3 regions of the Paenibacillus sp. FSL R7-0216 genome follow, and region 2 is predicted to be linked to each of the others. Evidence: a T-box and tRNA genes for the amino acid it is inferred to sense, from the RefSeq annotation. Region 2 holds a T-box; the other regions hold tRNA genes.
What was found. The T-box of region 2 lies ahead of MKZ15_RS17845 (valine--tRNA ligase). A T-box ahead of a tRNA ligase gene usually reads a tRNA of that ligase, here a tRNA-Val.

Region 1 (6,147 bases), 300 kb from region 2:
ATCCCAGCTTCGCTTCCTCCCTGTTGAGCATCGGTTAAAGCACCGCCAAATGAGGTAACGTTATGCGTCAACGCCCCAAAGTTTCCATCAAGTACCGTCCAAGGCCCGCCGTCCGGTGCCGCCGAACCTTGGTGGCGTTGGAGCAGCTCGCTGATCCCTTCGCTCACGAAACTGCCCCTGCCGGGGATCCGGTAGATCCAACCGTCCTTCGCCAACTGCATCAGCGCATTGGCTACCGTAATCCGGCTGACGTCAAACTGCTCCATCAATTCCTTCTCCGATGGGATCTTATCGTTCTCTCGCAGCATGCCCTGCAAGATCATATCTTTGAAGTGCTGTTGAATCTGCATATATAACGGTTTACGTTCGTTTTGCATAAGACTTCTCCTATCTTCTTACTCTCCATATATTCACATTATATCATTTATAGCATTTCGTCAATCCATTAAATGTCGTACTCTTGCTTGACAATCACTATTGGATATATTAAACATATTATACAGGTGCTATCGTTAACTTTTGCACAATCGGCCGATAAAGGAGGGAATTCGAGGATCCGGCTTTCAAGAGGAACCTGAACGAACGATGGCCCTAAATATGAGGATACGAGGTGAACGCATTTGTTTCGCAAAATAACGATGACTTGTTTCGTTTTATTCTGCACAATGTCCCTAACCCTTGGCACCACCTCAGCAACGGCTCAATCCTCAACGGAGACTGCATCCAAGAACACGATTAGCTGGCCTAAATCGCAAGCGCTTCCAAGCTTCGGGAAGGTGAAACGGCTTGATGTAGTCGATGTGGTAAAATCCCCTGGCGATATCAAGATCTTGCTGGCAACACTGCAAGGTGTCATCAACCGTTCCGAACCCCGCATCTACTTGCTGGAAAACGAAGAAGAGGGCAAGTTAACCTGGCTGAACGATCTCAAGGTTCCATATCAGCTGAACGATGAAGCATTGGATCTCGTGAAGAAATACAAAAATGAAGTGAAAGGCATCATCATCTACGATCCGGAGGTTCCGGACTCGATTAACGTCGCGACGACCTTAGCCGGACTCAAAAACGCCGTTGTCGCGAGCCCTGAATTAGCTCAACAACTCAAGGTCTCTCCCTATCGCCTGAAGGTACTTGACGATCTGCGCGGCCGGTTCCAGGACCGCATGGACGCCTATACCTGGCAATACGAGCATCTGTGGAAACAAACGACGCACCGCATGCTTGTCGGTCTCAGTCCAAACGTCTCCGTAAAACTCCCTCCGGGACTCCCTGAATCATTTGAGGTGATTGCGGAGGAAACCGAACAGATTCGCGATGCCAGTAACAAAGACACCTACGATCTGGACCTGACTCCGTTTATGGGCGGGGATGCCGTCTATTTGCGTTTTGACGATGCATTTACGCAGGACGGCTGGGGTTCTGCCGTGCATGAAATCGTGATCCAGGCCGACGGACAAACGATCGCCCAGTTTGTTCCGGGAACACCGGAGGAGGAGCCGTTCCTTTACGATCGGCAGGACTCCCAGGTTTCAGCCGGAGATGGCGGACATCGTTTCGCCGATAACGGACGATACTTCGTTTATCGCTTTGTTCCGCCTGCAGGCACCCAGGAGCTAACGGCCTCCGTCAACATGTGGAACCAGTACAAAGTTTCTGCCGGCAGCATTCAACCCCCTTCCTCCGAGCAGAAAGAACCGTACGGTTATCTCCGCGATTATGCGGTCGCCAACAAAGCCATGGTGTTCTGGCTGGAAGTGAATGATCCGGAGCAAAGAGCTTTGTTCGAGAAAATCATGGCTGACGTCGAGCCGGGTACGCCTTACCTCGGATGGTTCAGCAACGACGTAGCAGGTGAGTTCAGCTCCGTGGAAGTCACCTCCAACCATGGCGTCTACGTCTTGGCTGCCGACTGGTTTAGCAACTTGACCGTTTTCTCCAGTACCCAAGCGAAGCAGGTCAAGACCAAAGCACCCGCTGCGCCTCCATTAGAGAACAAAATCTATGTCACGTACACTTTCAGCGAAGGCGATAACTTCCAATATAATCAGCATCGCATGCGGATTTTGTGGGATGACCCCGCCCGCGGTCAGGTGCCGATCAACTGGACGTCCAGCCCGCTGTTGTACGATGCCGCACCGGCCATGCTTAATTATTTCCGGCAGACGGCAACTGCTAACGATCTGATTATCGCCGGACCGTCCGGCGCCGGCTATTTCTACCCTGAGGCTTGGCCAGAAGCCTCATTTGCGGACTATCTCAAGAAATCTTATAAATACTTGCAAAAGAGTGGAATGAATCTCACGTATGTACTGAATCGAATCGACGGGGAAAATGTACCGCTTGGCTCAGCTTATGCGGAAGCTTATGAGCGTTATTACAAAGCGCCTGGACTGTTCCTCAGCTGGGAGGACCGCCACGGGGTGGAGATCGTAAATGATTCTCTGCCGGTATCAACGATTCAGGGCATCAGTACCGTTCAGGACGGTTTACGCATCCTCGAGGAAGCCAAAGCCAACTGGGATGGCCAATCCCCCTTGTTCGTCTCACTGGGCTTGCTAGCGTGGAGCTTGACGCCGTCAGATGTTGCCACGATGAGCGAAGCACTTGGATCGGAGTTTGAAGTCGTACGTGGCGATCATTACTTCTCTCTTATCCGCGAGGCCAACGGATTATCTGTGAAGCCACATTCTTTAGATACTAACGAGGATCTTCAGGAAAACCAGTAACGCAACGCTTTTACCAAACTTCATTGAATCGACCTAATAAATAAAAACAAAAAGCCTCAAGGACGTTCGTCCTTGAGGCCTTTTATTGTAATAGTGATGCCGGTGAAGGGACTCGAACCCCCACGGTTTCCCTCACGATTTTGAGTCGCGCGCGTCTGCCAATTCCGCCACACCGGCATATATAAAATTGTTCAAAAGTGCGGAAGACCAGACTTGAACTGGTACGGTAGTCACCTACCGCAGGATTTTAAGTCCTGTGCGTCTGCCGATTCCGCCACTCCCGCGAAACATGAATGGAGGCGCCACCCAGACTCGAACTGGGGATAAAGCTTTTGCAGAGCTGTGCCTTACCACTTGGCTATGGCGCCAAATATAAAAATGGAGCGGACGACGGGAATCGAACCCGCGACCCTCGCCTTGGCAAGGCGATGCTCTACCGCTGAGCCACGTCCGCTTATACTGGGGATATAGGATTCGAACCTATGCATGACGGAGTCAAAGTCCGTTGCCTTACCGCTTGGCTAATCCCCACTATATTTGATTGTTAAAGTAAATGGGGCGATCGATGGGACTTGAACCCACGAATGCCGGAGCCACAATCCGGTGCGTTAACCCCTTCGCCACGACCGCCATAATATGAAATTCACTACTTCTAAAAAATGTGGCAGGGGCAGCAGGAATTGAACCCACACCAAAGGTTTTGGAGACCTTTGTTCTACCTTTAAACTATGCCCCTATAAAACTGGTGGAGGCTGATGGATTCGAACCACCGAACTCGTCAGAGAACAGATTTACAGTCTGCTGCGTTTGGCCACTTCGCTAAGCCTCCACGTGGTGCCGGCGAGAGGACTTGAACCCCCAACCTACTGATTACAAGTCAGTTGCTCTACCAGTTGAGCTACACCGGCTCTTCAACGAAAAGTTGAATGGTGGCTCGGGACGGAATCGAACCGCCGACACGAGGATTTTCAGTCCTCTGCTCTACCGACTGAGCTACCGAGCCTTACATATAAAGTTAAATGGCGGAGCCGACGGGATTCGAACCCGCGGTCTCCTGCGTGACAGGCAGGCATGTTAGGCCTCTACACCACGGCTCCACACTTGGATGATGCCATCCTCTTGCGAGGATAATTGCGGGGGCAGGATTTGAACCTGCGGCCTTCGGGTTATGAGCCCGACGAGCTACCGGGCTGCTCCACCCCGCGTCAGTAATAAGATATTATATGGTGGAGGCTGAGGGGATCGAACCCCCGACCCTCTGCTTGTAAGGCAGATGCTCTCCCAGCTGAGCTAAGCCTCCATGGGAAAAGACAAGTTTTATTGTACCAGATAACTCCACTATAAATCAAGTGAATCAATGAAGTAGCTGTCAAAGGAATAAAATGACCCGTAGGGGATTCGAACCCCTGTTACCTCCGTGAAAGGGAGGTGTCTTAACCCCTTGACCAACGGGCCATGCAGTAGAGCTGAAAGATTATGGCGGAGAGAGAGGGATTCGAACCCTCGAGACGCTTGTGACGCCTACACGATTTCCAATCGTGCTCCTTCGGCCAACTCGGACACCTCTCCATATAGTGGCTCCCCGAACAGGACTCGAACCTGTGACAACTCGATTAACAGTCGAGTGCTCTACCAACTGAGCTATCAGGGAACATTATGAACTTATCAAGGTTTAATCCTTGAAAACTGGATACGAAACGAATTTGCGTGTTAGTCTCCTCAAGTGCTCGGATCGGCTTGTTCAGCCTGACGCCACTTTTTGGAGTTGTTTGGATAAGCCCTCGACCGATTAGTACCTGTCAGCTCCATACATTGCTGCACTTCCACCTCAGGCCTATCAACCTCGTCGTCTTCAAGGGGTCTTACTAATTGGGAAATCTCATCTTGAGGGGGGCTTCACGCTTAGATGCTTTCAGCGCTTATCCCGTCCGCACTTAGCTACCCAGCTATGCTCCTGGCGGAACAACTGGTGCACCAGCGGTGCGTCCATCCCGGTCCTCTCGTACTAAGGACAGCTCCTCTCAAATTTCCTGCGCCCACGACAGATAGGGACCGAACTGTCTCACGACGTTCTGAACCCAGCTCGCGTACCGCTTTAATGGGCGAACAGCCCAACCCTTGGGACCTACTTCAGCCCCAGGATGCGATGAGCCGACATCGAGGTGCCAAACCTCCCCGTCGATGTGGACTCTTGGGGGAGATAAGCCTGTTATCCCCAGGGTAGCTTTTATCCGTTGAGCGATGGCCCTTCCATGCGGTACCACCGGATCACTAAGCCCGACTTTCGTCCCTGCTCGACTTGTCAGTCTCGCAGTCAAGCTCCCTTTTGCCTTTGCACTCTTCGAATGATTTCCAACCATTCTGAGGGAACCTTGGGGCGCCTCCGTTACTCTTTAGGAGGCGACCGCCCCAGTCAAACTGCCCACCTGACACTGTCCCCGTACCGGATCACGGTACCAGGTTAGAACTCCGATACGATCAGGGTGGTATCCCAACGGCGCCTCCACCGAAGCTGGCGCTCCGGCTTCCTAGGCTCCCACCTATCCTGTACAAATCGTATCAAAGTCCAATATCAAGCTGCAGTAAAGCTCCATGGGGTCTTTCCGTCTTGTCGCGGGTAACCTGCATCTTCACAGGTATTAAAATTTCACCGGATCTCTCGTTGAGACAGCGCCCAAGTCGTTACGCCATTCGTGCGGGTCAGAATTTACCTGACAAGGAATTTCGCTACCTTAGGACCGTTATAGTTACGGCCGCCGTTTACTGGGGCTTCGGTTCATAGCTTCGGGTTACCCCTAACCACTCCCCTTAACCTTCCAGCACCGGGCAGGCGTCAGCCCGTATACTTCGCCTTGCGGCTTCGCACAGACCTGTGTTTTTGCTAAACAGTCGCTTGGGCCTTTTCACTGCGGCCCCCTCGAGCTATTCACTCTACCGGGGCACCCCTTCTCCCGAAGTTACGGGGTCATTTTGCCGAGTTCCTTAACGAGAGTTCTTCCGCGCGCCTTAGAATTCTCTTCTCGCCTACCTGTGTCGGTTTGCGGTACGGGCACCTTCTCCTGACTAGAGGCTTTTCTTGGCAGTGTGAGATCATGACCTTCGGTACTATAATTTTCCCTCCCCATCACAGCCCAGCCTTACGGTGTGCGGATTTGCCTACACACCAGCCTCACTGCTTGGACGAGCATCCATCAGCTCGCGTCACTACCCTACTGCGTCACCCCATCGCTCATAACGGATTACGGTGGTACAGGAATTTCAACCTGTTGTCCTTCGACTACGCCTTTCGGCCTCGCCTTAGGTCCCGACTTACCCTGAGCGGACGAACCTTCCTCAGGAACCCTTAGGCTTTCGGCGGATCAGATTCTCACTGATCTTTTCGTTACTCATACCGGCATTCTCACTTGTATGCTGTCCAGCG
Region 2 (6,147 bases):
AATCACGTACGTTTTCGATCCAGTGCAAGTAGGTCTTCTCAAAACGGTCCGGCACGAAATTAACGCCTTTCCCGGATTGTTGCGCTTCGATCGCCGCTTCAGCGAGTGGCTTCATTTTGACGAACCACTGGGTGGACAAATACGGTTCAACAACCGCACCGGTCCGCTCGCTATGGCCGACCTGATGCAGGTGATCCTCGATTTTAATTAGAACGCCCATCTCCTGCAAATCCTTGACGATTTGCTTACGGCAATCGCTGCGGTCCAATCCTTGATATTTACCGGCTTCACCGTTCATCGTGCCGGTTTCATCCATGACGTTGATCTGCGGCAGATTATGGCGCAAACCTACTTCAAAGTCGTTCGGGTCATGCGCTGGAGTGATTTTCACAGCGCCACTGCCGAATTCCTTCTCGACATATTCGTCAGCGATAATCGGTATTTCACGGTTAACGATCGGCAGACGTAACGTTTTGCCGACCAAATGACGGTACCGTTCATCCTCCGGATGAACAGCGACGGCGGTATCGCCCAGCATCGTTTCGGGACGCGTCGTCGCCACCGTGATATGGCCGCTCCCGTCGCTCAGCGGGTACTGAAGATGGTAGAGATGCCCGTTGACTTCTTTGTATTCAACCTCAATATCGGAGAGGGCCGTGCGTGCTGCCGGATCCCAGTTGATAATATATTTCCCGCGGTAAATCAAGCCCTTCTCGTAGAGCTTAACGAAAACCTCGCGAACCGCTTGAGAAAGCCCCTCGTCCAACGTAAAACGCTCACGCGAGTAATCGAGGGAGAAGCCCATTTTAGCCCATTGCTCATGAATGGTGGCAGCATATTGGTCCTTCCACTCCCACACCTTCTCCAGGAACTTCTCACGGCCCAAGTCATACCGCGTTACGCCTTGCTCGCGCAGCTTCTGCTCCACCTTCGTTTGGGTCGCAATCCCCGCATGGTCAGAGCCAGGCAGCCACAACGCATCGTAACCTTGCATCCGTTTCGTGCGCGTCATAATGTCCTGCAGTGTAAAATCGAGCGCATGCCCGATATGCAGCATCCCCGTTACGTTTGGTGGCGGGATCACGATCGTATACGGCTTGGCATCCGGCCGTTGTCCTGCTTTAAAGAACCCGCTCTCCAGCCAATAAGTGTACCATTTCTGTTCCGCCGCTTTCGGATCGTACGTCGTCGGCATTTCCGCCGACGAGGCTAGTTGATCTTGATTTTCTGTCATCCTATTCAACCTCCGTTACAAATAAGCATAGCCTTGGCGATCCCAAGATAATCGTCTGTCGTCGGCTTTACGCCTTTATTCTTGATGTCCAAGAAAAACAAAAAAAGCCTTTCGTCTCAAAGGACGAAAGGCTTTACTTTCGCGGTACCACCTTTGTTTCGCACATCGTCATCCAGCCCTTCCGGAATCCGGTACTTGACATGCGACACTCATGCAGATAACGGCTGCTACCGGTCCGTTCTAACCATCGCAAAACGGCTCAAACGAACAACTCCCGGGCGACTTCGGCGAGCTACATGTCCTGCGGAAACTCTCAGCCGTGGGTTCCGCTCTCTGAAGGGTATGCTGCCTACTCTTCCCGTTCCAAGTCTTTGACATAGATCTAATTGATTGAATCTATATTATCATAACTTGGAAAGGAACGGGAGTCAATCATCCGCCTTTTTTCGCAGTCTAAACTTTATGGAATGTACAAGATTTGTCCCTCATTGACCTGGTGCTCAGCGAGTCGGTTATACAACTGCAGCTCCCGCGAACTTAAGTGGTAGCGCTGGGCGATATCGTCCAGCGTTTCCTCGCGCTGCACGATGACCAGCCGCACTGTGCGGAAAGGAGTTTGATCTTCGTTGCTGATAAACAGGTTCTTCCACCGCAGTTCTTCGCCTTCTCCCTGTTCACTGCCAGCTATCGGCAGATCCGAAGCGTCCTCCAGTGCTTCCCGAGCTACCCGTGAGGATGAAGAGATCAGCTTCGTTAACCCAAAACCTTCTCTTCCGCTCTCGTCAGCACTCTTTTTAGACCCAAGCGCGATCTTCATTTCTTTCTTCTCTTCCGGCTGATGATCCGCCTCGACCGCCGCTTCAGACTCATCGGCAACCTCACTTACCGCCTCGTTTGGTGTTACAGCGACTTCTTCGCCTGTTTCGTACGCAGCCCCAGAATCCGCAGCTTCCGCTTCTACGGATTCACTGGCACGTTCGGTCGCCTGGAAATCGTCCGTCGGGCGAACCTCATCCTTAAACCATATGTTGGCGTCCGATTCCTCCGCGTGATCCGCAAAGGCCTCCGCAGCAGAGCCAAAGCTCGCAACGGATTCCTTGTCCGCCCAAGGGTCGGACTCCTGAAATGCCGAAACGTCCTCGGTCCAGGAAAGAACCTCCTGCGGCTCGTCCGCACTTCGTTTTTGTGCATTCAGCACATCATCTGGAAACGCCTGCCACGAAGCAAATTGAGGCACATGCGGAACCTGTGAGTCTTGTTGTTCCAACTCGAACTCCAATTCCGGTTCTGTTTCCGGCTCTTGCTCTTTGTCCGCATCTTCTCTTGCTAACGAATTCCAAGAGAACACCGGATCTTGACGCACCTCATCCGCTAGCAATGGCGCTGGGCTTAGTACATCCCGTTCCGATTCCGGCTCCGTTTCGAGAGCCTCCAAATCTGCCGTGCCCGCATCCAAATCTGATACCAATTCCTCGCCTCGGATAGCGGGTACAACATGTGCCGTGGTAAACTCCCGATCCTTCCAGGCATCTTGTTCGGATAACAAGGAGGAGGTTTCAACTCCTTGAAGCGATAATACGCCCGTAATGTTCAAACTCCGCGAACTGAGCAGGTCAACATCGAAATTTTCAATTTCGACCGTGATATCCTCTAACCGGTTGACCCGACTTAGCGGTATCGTAATTTCTACGGGAATATAATGCGCAAGTTCCCGTGTCTCCCCTTCTCCCCGGTACAACCCCGACAACAGCAAATGGCCGCGCAGCGCGGCATACTCTTCCCCGGGAATCACCTGGATTTTCGGATAGAGCTCGATCTCCTCCAACTCTTCAATGCCGATCACATCTTCAGAAAGATGTATGCGCTCGTAAATATCAAACCTGAGACCATAGGATTGATCAGCCAACACGTTACCTCCCTTCAGCATATCCAAACGTGATTTAAAATCGATGAATCATGATCCAAATCATCCTCGTTTAATCTATATGCTTCAAAAAGGAGTGCATGCCAGCTTTTTGCCCACGTGCTAGACAAAGCCTTGCTGTTCAAGGGCGCTCATAAGCTAAAGTGATCGCGCAAACGGTTCATCGCCGGGGGCCACGGATCCTCAAGCTCCACGGCTTCTCCGGAGAGTGGATGCGGGAACGACAGTCGCTCCCCATGCAGCGCCTGATGAGACAGCCACTTCGTGTTACCGCCATACAGCGCGTCACCTACGAGCGGATGTCCCGCTGCACTCAGATGGACGCGAATTTGATGCGTCCGACCCGTCTCCAAAGTGAGCCGGACCAGACTTGCGTCGTGTTTCGGATAAACTTCCAGCCGCTCCAAGTGGGTTATAGCCCCTTTGCCTCCGGGAGAAACCCGGCGCCGCTGGTTATGATGACGGTCCCGGCCGATCGGCTGATCGATGACTTTGAGCTCAGGGCTGACGATCCCCTGTACGAACGCAATGTAGGTACGGTCGATGGCCTTGCGACTCATCGCTTCGTCCAACTTCAAATGGGCGTATTCATTTTTAGCAAATAACACGGGTCCTGACGTATCTTCATCAAGCCGGTGAATATGCGCGGCGGCGATCGGCTCGCCAAGGGAGGCATACCATCCGGCAACGCGATTGGCAAGCGTGTCTGGCGAAGCCAGCGACTGGCCGGAAGCCCCCCCGGAAGTTTCGCCGCCGTCCGGATGGACCTTAAGCCCTGCCGGCTTGTGCACGACAAGGCAAAAATCGTCCTCATATAAAAGCGGAAGCTCCGCCTCAAACGGAGCATACTGCGAAGCCCTAGGCGGAAACGCCAGCAACCGCAAACGATCTCCGGCAAGCTTGATACCGTCTTCGGCCCGAAGCTTGCGCAGAAGCTTGGGAGGAGCCTGCAGCTCCTCCTCCAGCCAGGCCTTTGCTGCATCCAGTCGATCCAGCCCTTCACGTGCGGGCAGCTTACCGGGCATCAACTCCAACCACTCGCCGCGCCGCGTCCACGATAATTTACGGCTCACAGCTTTTGCAGCGCCAACCGGTGCGCTTCGATCGTAAGTTCGATGTCTTCATCGGTATGTACGCCTGAGACGAACATGCCTTCGAACTGCGAAGGTGCCACGTTGATACCTTGCTCAAGCAGTGCCGCAAAATAACGGCGGAACAGGTCCAGATCGCTCGTTTTTGCCGTATCGTAGTTAATGACCTTCTCTTCGGTAAAGAACGGGCAAACCATCGAGCCGACGCGATTAATCGTGCATGGAATCCCCCGTTCATTCGCATTGCGCGTAAAGCCTTCTTCCAGCTTCGCCGACAGGCGTTCCAGACGGTCGTACACGTCCGGAGTGAGCAGCGACAACGTCGTATAACCGGCAACCATCGCCAGCGGGTTCCCGCTCAGCGTCCCGGCTTGATAAATCGGCCCGCTTGGCGCGATTTGCTCCATGATTTCACGTTTCCCGCCATAGGCTCCTACAGGCAATCCGCCGCCGATCACTTTGCCGAGACAGGTCAAATCCGGCGTAATCCCAAAGCGTCCTTGCGCACAGTTCAGATGCACGCGGAAGCCCGTCATCACTTCGTCGAAAATCAACAAGCTGCCGTATTGCTCCGTGATCCGGCGCAAGCCTTCAAGGAAGCCCGGCAACGGCGGCACAACGCCCATGTTCCCGGCTACCGGCTCGACGATCACGCCGGCGATCTCTTCGCCGAAACGCTCGAACGCCAGCTCCACAGAGGCCAAGTCGTTATAAGGTACCGCAATCGTATTGGCGGCGACGCCCTCCGGTACGCCCGGGCTGTCCGGCAATCCCAGCGTAGCAACGCCGGATCCCGCTTTAATCAGCAGGCTGTCGGCATGGCCGTGATAAGAACCTTCGAACTTCATGATTTTACTGCGACCGGTATACCCTCGCGCCAGACGAATCGCGCTCATCGTCGCTTCCGTCCCCGAATTGACCATACGGACGACATCAATCGAAGGTACGCGCTCCGCGACCAGTTGGGCCATTTGCGTTTCCAGCAGCGTCGGCGCTCCAAAGCTTGTCCCTTTGGCGGCCGTCTCCTGAAGCGCTCGAACCACCTCAGGATGAGCATGACCCATAATCAACGGGCCCCAGGAACCCACATAATCGATAAAGCTGTTGCCGTCGATGTCATAGATCCGGGAACCGCTCCCATGTTCGATATACATTGGCGTCAAGCCAACGGATTTAAACGCCCGCACCGGGCTGTTGACGCCGCCGGGCAAAACCTTCTTCGCTTCTTCGAAAGCTAACCGCGATCGTTCGTCGCCGCGTCGGCCTATCGTGTCTTTGCTCATCGATACCCCTCCTTAACTCTTCAAAAAACCCGTCTATGTCCAAACTTACTGCTTCTCGCGCAGCCAGCGTGCCATATCTTTGGCAAAATACGTAATGATGATGTCTGCGCCTGCCCGCTTCATGCCAAGCAGCATTTCGGTAACGATCGCTCGCTCATTGATCCAGCCTTGCTGAGCTGCTGCTTTGACCATCGAATATTCGCCGCTCACGTTATACGCCACCAGAGGCAGATCAAACTGATCGCGCAGCAAGCGCAAAATGTCCATAAAGGCCAGCGCCGGCTTGACCATCAGCATATCCGCACCTTCCATCACATCGGATTCCGCTTCCCGCAGAGCTTCTCGGACGTTAGCCGGGTCCATCTGGTACGTCTTCCGATCGCCAAACTGCGGCGCGGAATCGGCCGCTTCACGAAACGGTCCGTAAAAAGCGGAAGCATATTTGACAGAATACGACATGATCGGAACATGGCTGAAGCCGGCTTCGTCGAGCCCGGAACGAATCGCTTGCACGAATCCGTCCATCATGTTGGACGGGGCGATGATATCAGCGCCAGCACGTGCTTGAGAGACAGCGGTTTTCACCAAGAGCTCCAGCGACTCGTCGTTCATCAC
Region 3 (6,147 bases), 490 kb from region 2:
GATCGTTCATTTCGGCATCCAGATAATAACTTGGCTTCCGCTTCCGCAGCCGATCGATGCATAAGTTGGTCGCAATCCGGTAAATCCACGTGGAGAACTTCTGCTTGTCGTCGTATCGGCTCCAATTTTTGTGCACCCTTAAGAACGTCTCCTGTACGACATCCTCCGCCTCGTGACGATTCGACAACATCCGGTATGCGAGATGATAAAGCTTATCCTTATATAGATCAACAAGTTCGGCGAAGGCGCCCTGATCTCCTTTGCGGGCCAGCTTCACCAGTCTTGCATCAAAATGTTCCACCACCATATTTTCCCCCAAATCGGTTGGAAGGGCTCAGGTACATGATATCCTTATATACTTATACCCTGCCTGTCCGGCTATTCGTCCCTTTAGTAACCTGACTTTATGACAATTTAAAGGGTACTTCCAGTCGTCGGCACTTCATTCAAATGTTAAAGCAACTTTTCACAAAATGCAATACATTCAGCAAAAGCGGAATGCAAAAAAACGGACCTCCTCGTAGAGAAGGCCCGTTTTGACTTTCCTGTCGATAAATCTGCAGGTATCAACCCGTATTCCGGAGACCTGCGGCAATTCCGTTAATCGTAAGCAACACTTCACGCAGCAGTTCGGCATCATCCTGACCTTGGTCTCGCGCCGTGCGCAGCTCCGTCAAGAGCTGTACCTGCAAATAGCTAAGCGGATCGACATATGGGTTACGCAAGCGGATAGATTCTTGCAGCCCAGGTATGTTATCGAGGATCTCGGTAATGCCGGTGATTTTCAACACCATTTCCCGAGTCAAGCGGAACTCCGCTTCAATTTGGCTGAGGATGCGATCCTTAACCTCGTCATCCGAGCACATTTTCGCATACTCTTTAGCAATCACCAGATCTGCTTTGATCAACGCGAACTGTAGTGTATCAACCACCGTTCTGAAGAATGAGAAATGCTGATACATATTTTGAAGAACCTTGAGGTTCTCTTCGTTGTTTTGGTAGAAGTCCATCAGACCGGTCCCCGCTGCGTACCAGGCTGGGAACAAGTACCGGCTTTGCGTCCAGGCAAACACCCATGGAATCGCCCGCAGGTCCTCAAACCGATCGCTATTCTTGCGCTTGGAAGGACGGGAACCGATATTCAACTCGCCGACCTCGACCAATGGCGTCGATTCACGGAAGAATTTCAAGAAATCCGGTTCGCGGAAAACAAGATCTTGATACTTATGAAGCGATTTCTCGGAAATGCCCGCCATGATGTCTTCCCAACGTTGCTCTTCCGGACTTGTTCCTTGATGGAGCTTCGCTTGAATCGCCGCGGTAATCAGGGCCGAGGTTGCTTGCTCCAAGCTGCGGTACGCGATACCGCGTAAAGAATAACGCGAAGAAATCACTTCGCCTTGCTCGGTGATCTTGATACCTCCGCCAATCGTTTCTGGCGGTTGCACGAGGATACTGCGGTTCAGCGGCATACCGCCACGCCCAAGCGCGCCGCCGCGTCCGTGGAAGAACTTTAGCTTAACGCCATATTCATGGGCTGCGGCTGTAATTTGCTTCAGCGCTACGCGTAGCTCCCAGTTCGCCGTAACGACACCGCCGTCCTTATTGCTGTCGGAGTAGCCCAGCATGATTTCCTGGAGATCGTTCATCGCCGCTACCGACTCGCGGTAAATCGGCATGCCGAATAGCTGGCGCATGATTCCCGGCGCTGCGTGCAAGTCGTCGATCGTTTCAAACAGCGGAACAGCTTGCAGTGTACATACGACCGATCCATCGGCTTCTTTGCGGAATAAGCCCACCTCTTTCGAGAAGACCATGACCTCGAGAATATCACTGGCCGCCTCCGCCATACTAATGAGATAGCTGGTAATGCACTGCTGGCCGTATTCTTTTTGCGCCAGATACACGGTGCGGTAAACATCCAGGCACTCTCTCGTATTCTCGCTGTAATCCTGATACGGAGAAGTGAGTGGCCGCGGGTCGTTTAACAAACGTTCCAGCAACTCAATCTTGTCTTGCTCCTCCAGTTCGGCATAATTGTCCACGATATTCATCTTCGCCAAAATTTCCGTCATGGCGTTCTCATGTTCTTTGCTGTGCTGGCGGATATCGAGCGTGGCTGTGTGGAAGCCAAACAGCTCTGCCTGACGAATCAGCTTCTTAATATGGGTATCGGCAACATAGTCGGCGTAGTGATGACGTAAGCTCCGGTCGATGATTTTCAGATCCTGGATAAACGCCTCAACACTTGGGTAACGCTCTGGCGTATCCCTCTTGCTGTCATCCAAAACATTGTGCAGTTTCTCCGTCATGTACGTCAGCTTGATACGATACGGTTCTTTATCGTTGTTCCATTGCTGCGTTTTGCGCAAAGTGACCTGAAGGCGATCCCGTTGAATGGAGGCCATCAGTTCGTCCGTTACATCTACAATGCTGGTGCTGAAGCTGAGGTGCTTGAACAACTCGGACAAAATCCGTTGGTACTCGCGAACCGAAAGTTTGCGTTGCATCCGCAGCGTCTCCCAAGTCACATCCGAGGTTACCGATGGATTGCCGTCCCGGTCGCCGCCGATCCAGGAACCGAAGCGCAAATACGTTGGCACGTGCCAATAATGCTCCGGATAGTATTTAGTCAGACAGCGTTCCAGCTCCTGATACACTTCAGGCAATACATGGAATAAGGTTTCATGAAAATAGTACATGCCGTTTCTAACTTCATCCAGTACGGTGGGCTTACGATCACGCAACTCATCGGTTTGCCAAAGGGTAATCACTTCGTTAAGCAGCTTCTCCCGCAGTTGCTCCCGTTCCCGGAACGTGAGTGTCGGGTTATCCAACTGCATAACATCGTCAGCGATACGCTTGTGGATGTCTAGAATCGCGCGACGCATCGCTTCCGTCGGATGGGCTGTCATGACCAATTCCAGCGACATGCCTCCCAGGATCTCCTGAGCTTCAGCATAGTTAAAGCCCTGCTCCTTCAAATCGCGGACAGCTGCCTCGATCGTGCCGGACTGAACGGTCTCCCCGGCAGATAGCTCGTAGTCACGTTTGCGGCGAATCCGGTGGTTCTGCTCTGCGATATTCACCAGTTGGAAGTAGATCGCAAATGCACGGATCACCTGATGACGGATTCCGGGCTCCAAAGAATTGATCATACCTTTAAATTCTTCATGCAATTCCGGCAAAAATACAGCCCGCAGGGATTTACTGGCTTCACGTATCTTCTCGACAATATCCAAGAGCTCATTGCCGCCCTGATGCACCAGGACCTCTCCTAGAATATTGCCCAAAAAACGAATGTCGCGCCGAAGCAAGTTATTCGAGTTGCCTTTTCCTGCGGTAACCGTTAACTCTGTCATGTTTCTCCCCCATTTCATCCCTAATGCAGCAAGCTTCATTCCGCATTGTCATCATCTTTGTCGTTTAGACCAAATGGCGTTCGCTAAGCGTTTCTTAACATCATACAATAAACTCCCCTGAAAATCTTCACTTAATTTGTAAGAAATTTTATCCTGGGAAGCTGTGATGCGCGTAGTGGAGCGCTATTCATTTCAACTTCACTTACCCTAACACGGTAAAGCAGTAAAATGCAAGGGTATAAGTTAATGATAGAAAATTTTTATACCCGGGAAGGAGATAATCCTCTAAAATTATAACAAAAAACATCATCTTATCCGATGATGTTGCTGTTATGTATGGAGCGGGTGATGGGAATCGAACCCACGCTACCAGCTTGGAAGGCTGGAGTTCTACCATTGAACTACACCCGCACCTTAAAGAAATGGTCGGGATGACACGATTCGAACATGCGACCCCCTGGTCCCAAACCAGGTGCTCTACCAAGCTGAGCTACATCCCGTTAATAAGGTGGTATTGATTTAAAAAATGGCGCGCCCTAAGAGATTCGAACTCCTGACCTTTTGATTCGTAGTCAAACGCTCTATCCAGCTGAGCTAAGGGCGCGTATTTAGATGGAGCGGACGACGGGAATCGAACCCGCGACCCTCGCCTTGGCAAGGCGATGCTCTACCGCTGAGCCACGTCCGCATTAAAGATGGTGCGCGTGGAGGGACTTGAACCCCCACGTCAAAGACGCTAGATCCTAAGTCTAGTGCGTCTGCCAATTCCGCCACACGCGCACATAATTGAAACTGGTGAGCCATGAAGGACTCGAACCTTCGACACCCTGATTAAAAGTCAGGTGCTCTACCAACTGAGCTAATGGCTCTTACTAAGAAAAGTGGCTGGGGATATAGGATTCGAACCTATGCATGACGGAGTCAAAGTCCGTTGCCTTACCGCTTGGCTAATCCCCAATGGTATGGTGGAGGCTGAGGGGATCGAACCCCCGACCCTCTGCTTGTAAGGCAGATGCTCTCCCAGCTGAGCTAAGCCTCCATATCTGGGATCTACATATTACGGAAATGGTGACCCGTAGGGGATTCGAACCCCTGTTACCTCCGTGAAAGGGAGGTGTCTTAACCCCTTGACCAACGGGCCCTATGTAGAGAAGCTCTCAACCGGGATCGAACCGGTGACCTCATCCTTACCATGGATGCACTCTACCTACTGAGCTATGAGAGCATATGGCTCCCCGAACAGGACTCGAACCTGTGACAACTCGATTAACAGTCGAGTGCTCTACCAACTGAGCTATCAGGGAATATTGCTTGGCGGCGTCCTACTCTCCCAGGACCCTTCGGTCCAAGTACCATCGGCGCTGGAGGGCTTAACGGTCGTGTTCGGGATGGGTACGTGTGGAACCCCTCCGCCATCGCCACCAAACGGTTCAAGGTTTAATCCTTGAAAACTGGATACGAAACGAATTTGCTGTTTTAGATATTTGGATAAGCCCTCGACCGATTAGTACCTGTCAGCTCCATACATTGCTGCACTTCCACCTCAGGCCTATCAACCTCGTCGTCTTCAAGGGGTCTTACTAATTGGGAAATCTCATCTTGAGGGGGGCTTCACGCTTAGATGCTTTCAGCGCTTATCCCGTCCGCACTTAGCTACCCAGCTATGCTCCTGGCGGAACAACTGGTGCACCAGCGGTGCGTCCATCCCGGTCCTCTCGTACTAAGGACAGCTCCTCTCAAATTTCCTGCGCCCACGACAGATAGGGACCGAACTGTCTCACGACGTTCTGAACCCAGCTCGCGTACCGCTTTAATGGGCGAACAGCCCAACCCTTGGGACCTACTTCAGCCCCAGGATGCGATGAGCCGACATCGAGGTGCCAAACCTCCCCGTCGATGTGGACTCTTGGGGGAGATAAGCCTGTTATCCCCAGGGTAGCTTTTATCCGTTGAGCGATGGCCCTTCCATGCGGTACCACCGGATCACTAAGCCCGACTTTCGTCCCTGCTCGACTTGTCAGTCTCGCAGTCAAGCTCCCTTTTGCCTTTGCACTCTTCGAATGATTTCCAACCATTCTGAGGGAACCTTGGGGCGCCTCCGTTACTCTTTAGGAGGCGACCGCCCCAGTCAAACTGCCCACCTGACACTGTCCCCGTACCGGATCACGGTACCAGGTTAGAACTCCGATACGATCAGGGTGGTATCCCAACGGCGCCTCCACCGAAGCTGGCGCTCCGGCTTCCTAGGCTCCCACCTATCCTGTACAAATCGTATCAAAGTCCAATATCAAGCTGCAGTAAAGCTCCATGGGGTCTTTCCGTCTTGTCGCGGGTAACCTGCATCTTCACAGGTATTAAAATTTCACCGGATCTCTCGTTGAGACAGCGCCCAAGTCGTTACGCCATTCGTGCGGGTCAGAATTTACCTGACAAGGAATTTCGCTACCTTAGGACCGTTATAGTTACGGCCGCCGTTTACTGGGGCTTCGGTTCATAGCTTCGGGTTTAACCCCTAACCACTCCCCTTAACCTTCCAGCACCGGGCAGGCGTCAGCCCGTATACTTCGCCTTGCGGCTTCGCACAGACCTGTGTTTTTGCTAAACAGTCGCTTGGGCCTTTTCACTGCGGCCCCCTCGAGCTATTCACTCTACCGGGGCACCCCTTCTCCCGAAGTTACGGGGTCATTTTGCCGAGTTCCTTAACGAGAGTTCTTCCGCGCGCCTTAGAATTCTCTTCTCGCCTACCTGTGTCGGTTTGCGGTACGGGCACCTTCTCCTGACTAGA

Region 1: it encodes a tRNA-Val, which carries the amino acid that the T-box ahead of MKZ15_RS17845 (valine--tRNA ligase) is inferred to sense. The anticodon was not compared.
Region 3: it encodes a tRNA-Val, which carries the amino acid that the T-box ahead of MKZ15_RS17845 (valine--tRNA ligase) is inferred to sense. The anticodon was not compared.

Annotation. Positions count from the first base shown of each region.
Region 1 is NZ_CP150222.1:4,203,517-4,209,663, forward strand. It holds gene MKZ15_RS19295 (GntR family transcriptional regulator) at 1-377, opposite strand, end outside; gene MKZ15_RS19300 (GxGYxYP domain-containing protein) at 777-2,726, shown strand; tRNA gene MKZ15_RS19305 (tRNA-Leu) at 2,824-2,903, opposite strand; tRNA gene MKZ15_RS19310 (tRNA-Leu) at 2,925-3,010, opposite strand; tRNA gene MKZ15_RS19315 (tRNA-Cys) at 3,021-3,094, opposite strand; tRNA gene MKZ15_RS19320 (tRNA-Gly) at 3,106-3,180, opposite strand; tRNA gene MKZ15_RS19325 (tRNA-Gln) at 3,186-3,257, opposite strand; tRNA gene MKZ15_RS19330 (tRNA-His) at 3,281-3,356, opposite strand; tRNA gene MKZ15_RS19335 (tRNA-Trp) at 3,389-3,462, opposite strand; tRNA gene MKZ15_RS19340 (tRNA-Tyr) at 3,470-3,555, opposite strand; tRNA gene MKZ15_RS19345 (tRNA-Thr) at 3,559-3,634, opposite strand; tRNA gene MKZ15_RS19350 (tRNA-Phe) at 3,654-3,729, opposite strand; tRNA gene MKZ15_RS19355 (tRNA-Asp) at 3,747-3,823, opposite strand; tRNA gene MKZ15_RS19360 (tRNA-Met) at 3,858-3,931, opposite strand; tRNA gene MKZ15_RS19365 (tRNA-Val) at 3,951-4,026, opposite strand; tRNA gene MKZ15_RS19370 (tRNA-Glu) at 4,110-4,181, opposite strand; tRNA gene MKZ15_RS19375 (tRNA-Ser) at 4,204-4,295, opposite strand; tRNA gene MKZ15_RS19380 (tRNA-Asn) at 4,302-4,377, opposite strand; rRNA gene MKZ15_RS19385 (23S ribosomal RNA) at 4,496-6,147, opposite strand, start outside.
Region 2 is NZ_CP150222.1:3,907,711-3,913,857, forward strand. It holds gene MKZ15_RS17845 (valine--tRNA ligase) at 1-1,234, opposite strand, end outside; T-box leader at 1,351-1,609, opposite strand; gene MKZ15_RS17850 (LysM peptidoglycan-binding domain-containing protein) at 1,695-3,140, opposite strand; gene MKZ15_RS17855 (RluA family pseudouridine synthase) at 3,290-4,231, opposite strand; gene hemL (glutamate-1-semialdehyde 2,1-aminomutase) at 4,228-5,532, opposite strand; gene hemB (porphobilinogen synthase) at 5,578-6,147, opposite strand, start outside.
Region 3 is NZ_CP150222.1:4,392,842-4,398,988, forward strand. It holds gene sigW (RNA polymerase sigma factor SigW) at 1-307, opposite strand, end outside; gene ppc (phosphoenolpyruvate carboxylase) at 567-3,362, opposite strand; tRNA gene MKZ15_RS20215 (tRNA-Gly) at 3,700-3,773, opposite strand; tRNA gene MKZ15_RS20220 (tRNA-Pro) at 3,786-3,862, opposite strand; tRNA gene MKZ15_RS20225 (tRNA-Arg) at 3,890-3,966, opposite strand; tRNA gene MKZ15_RS20230 (tRNA-Gly) at 3,976-4,050, opposite strand; tRNA gene MKZ15_RS20235 (tRNA-Leu) at 4,059-4,142, opposite strand; tRNA gene MKZ15_RS20240 (tRNA-Lys) at 4,156-4,231, opposite strand; tRNA gene MKZ15_RS20245 (tRNA-Gln) at 4,245-4,319, opposite strand; tRNA gene MKZ15_RS20250 (tRNA-Val) at 4,326-4,401, opposite strand; tRNA gene MKZ15_RS20255 (tRNA-Glu) at 4,429-4,503, opposite strand; tRNA gene MKZ15_RS20260 (tRNA-Thr) at 4,515-4,587, opposite strand; tRNA gene MKZ15_RS20265 (tRNA-Asn) at 4,591-4,666, opposite strand; rRNA gene rrf (5S ribosomal RNA) at 4,672-4,788, opposite strand; rRNA gene MKZ15_RS20275 (23S ribosomal RNA) at 4,847-6,147, opposite strand, start outside.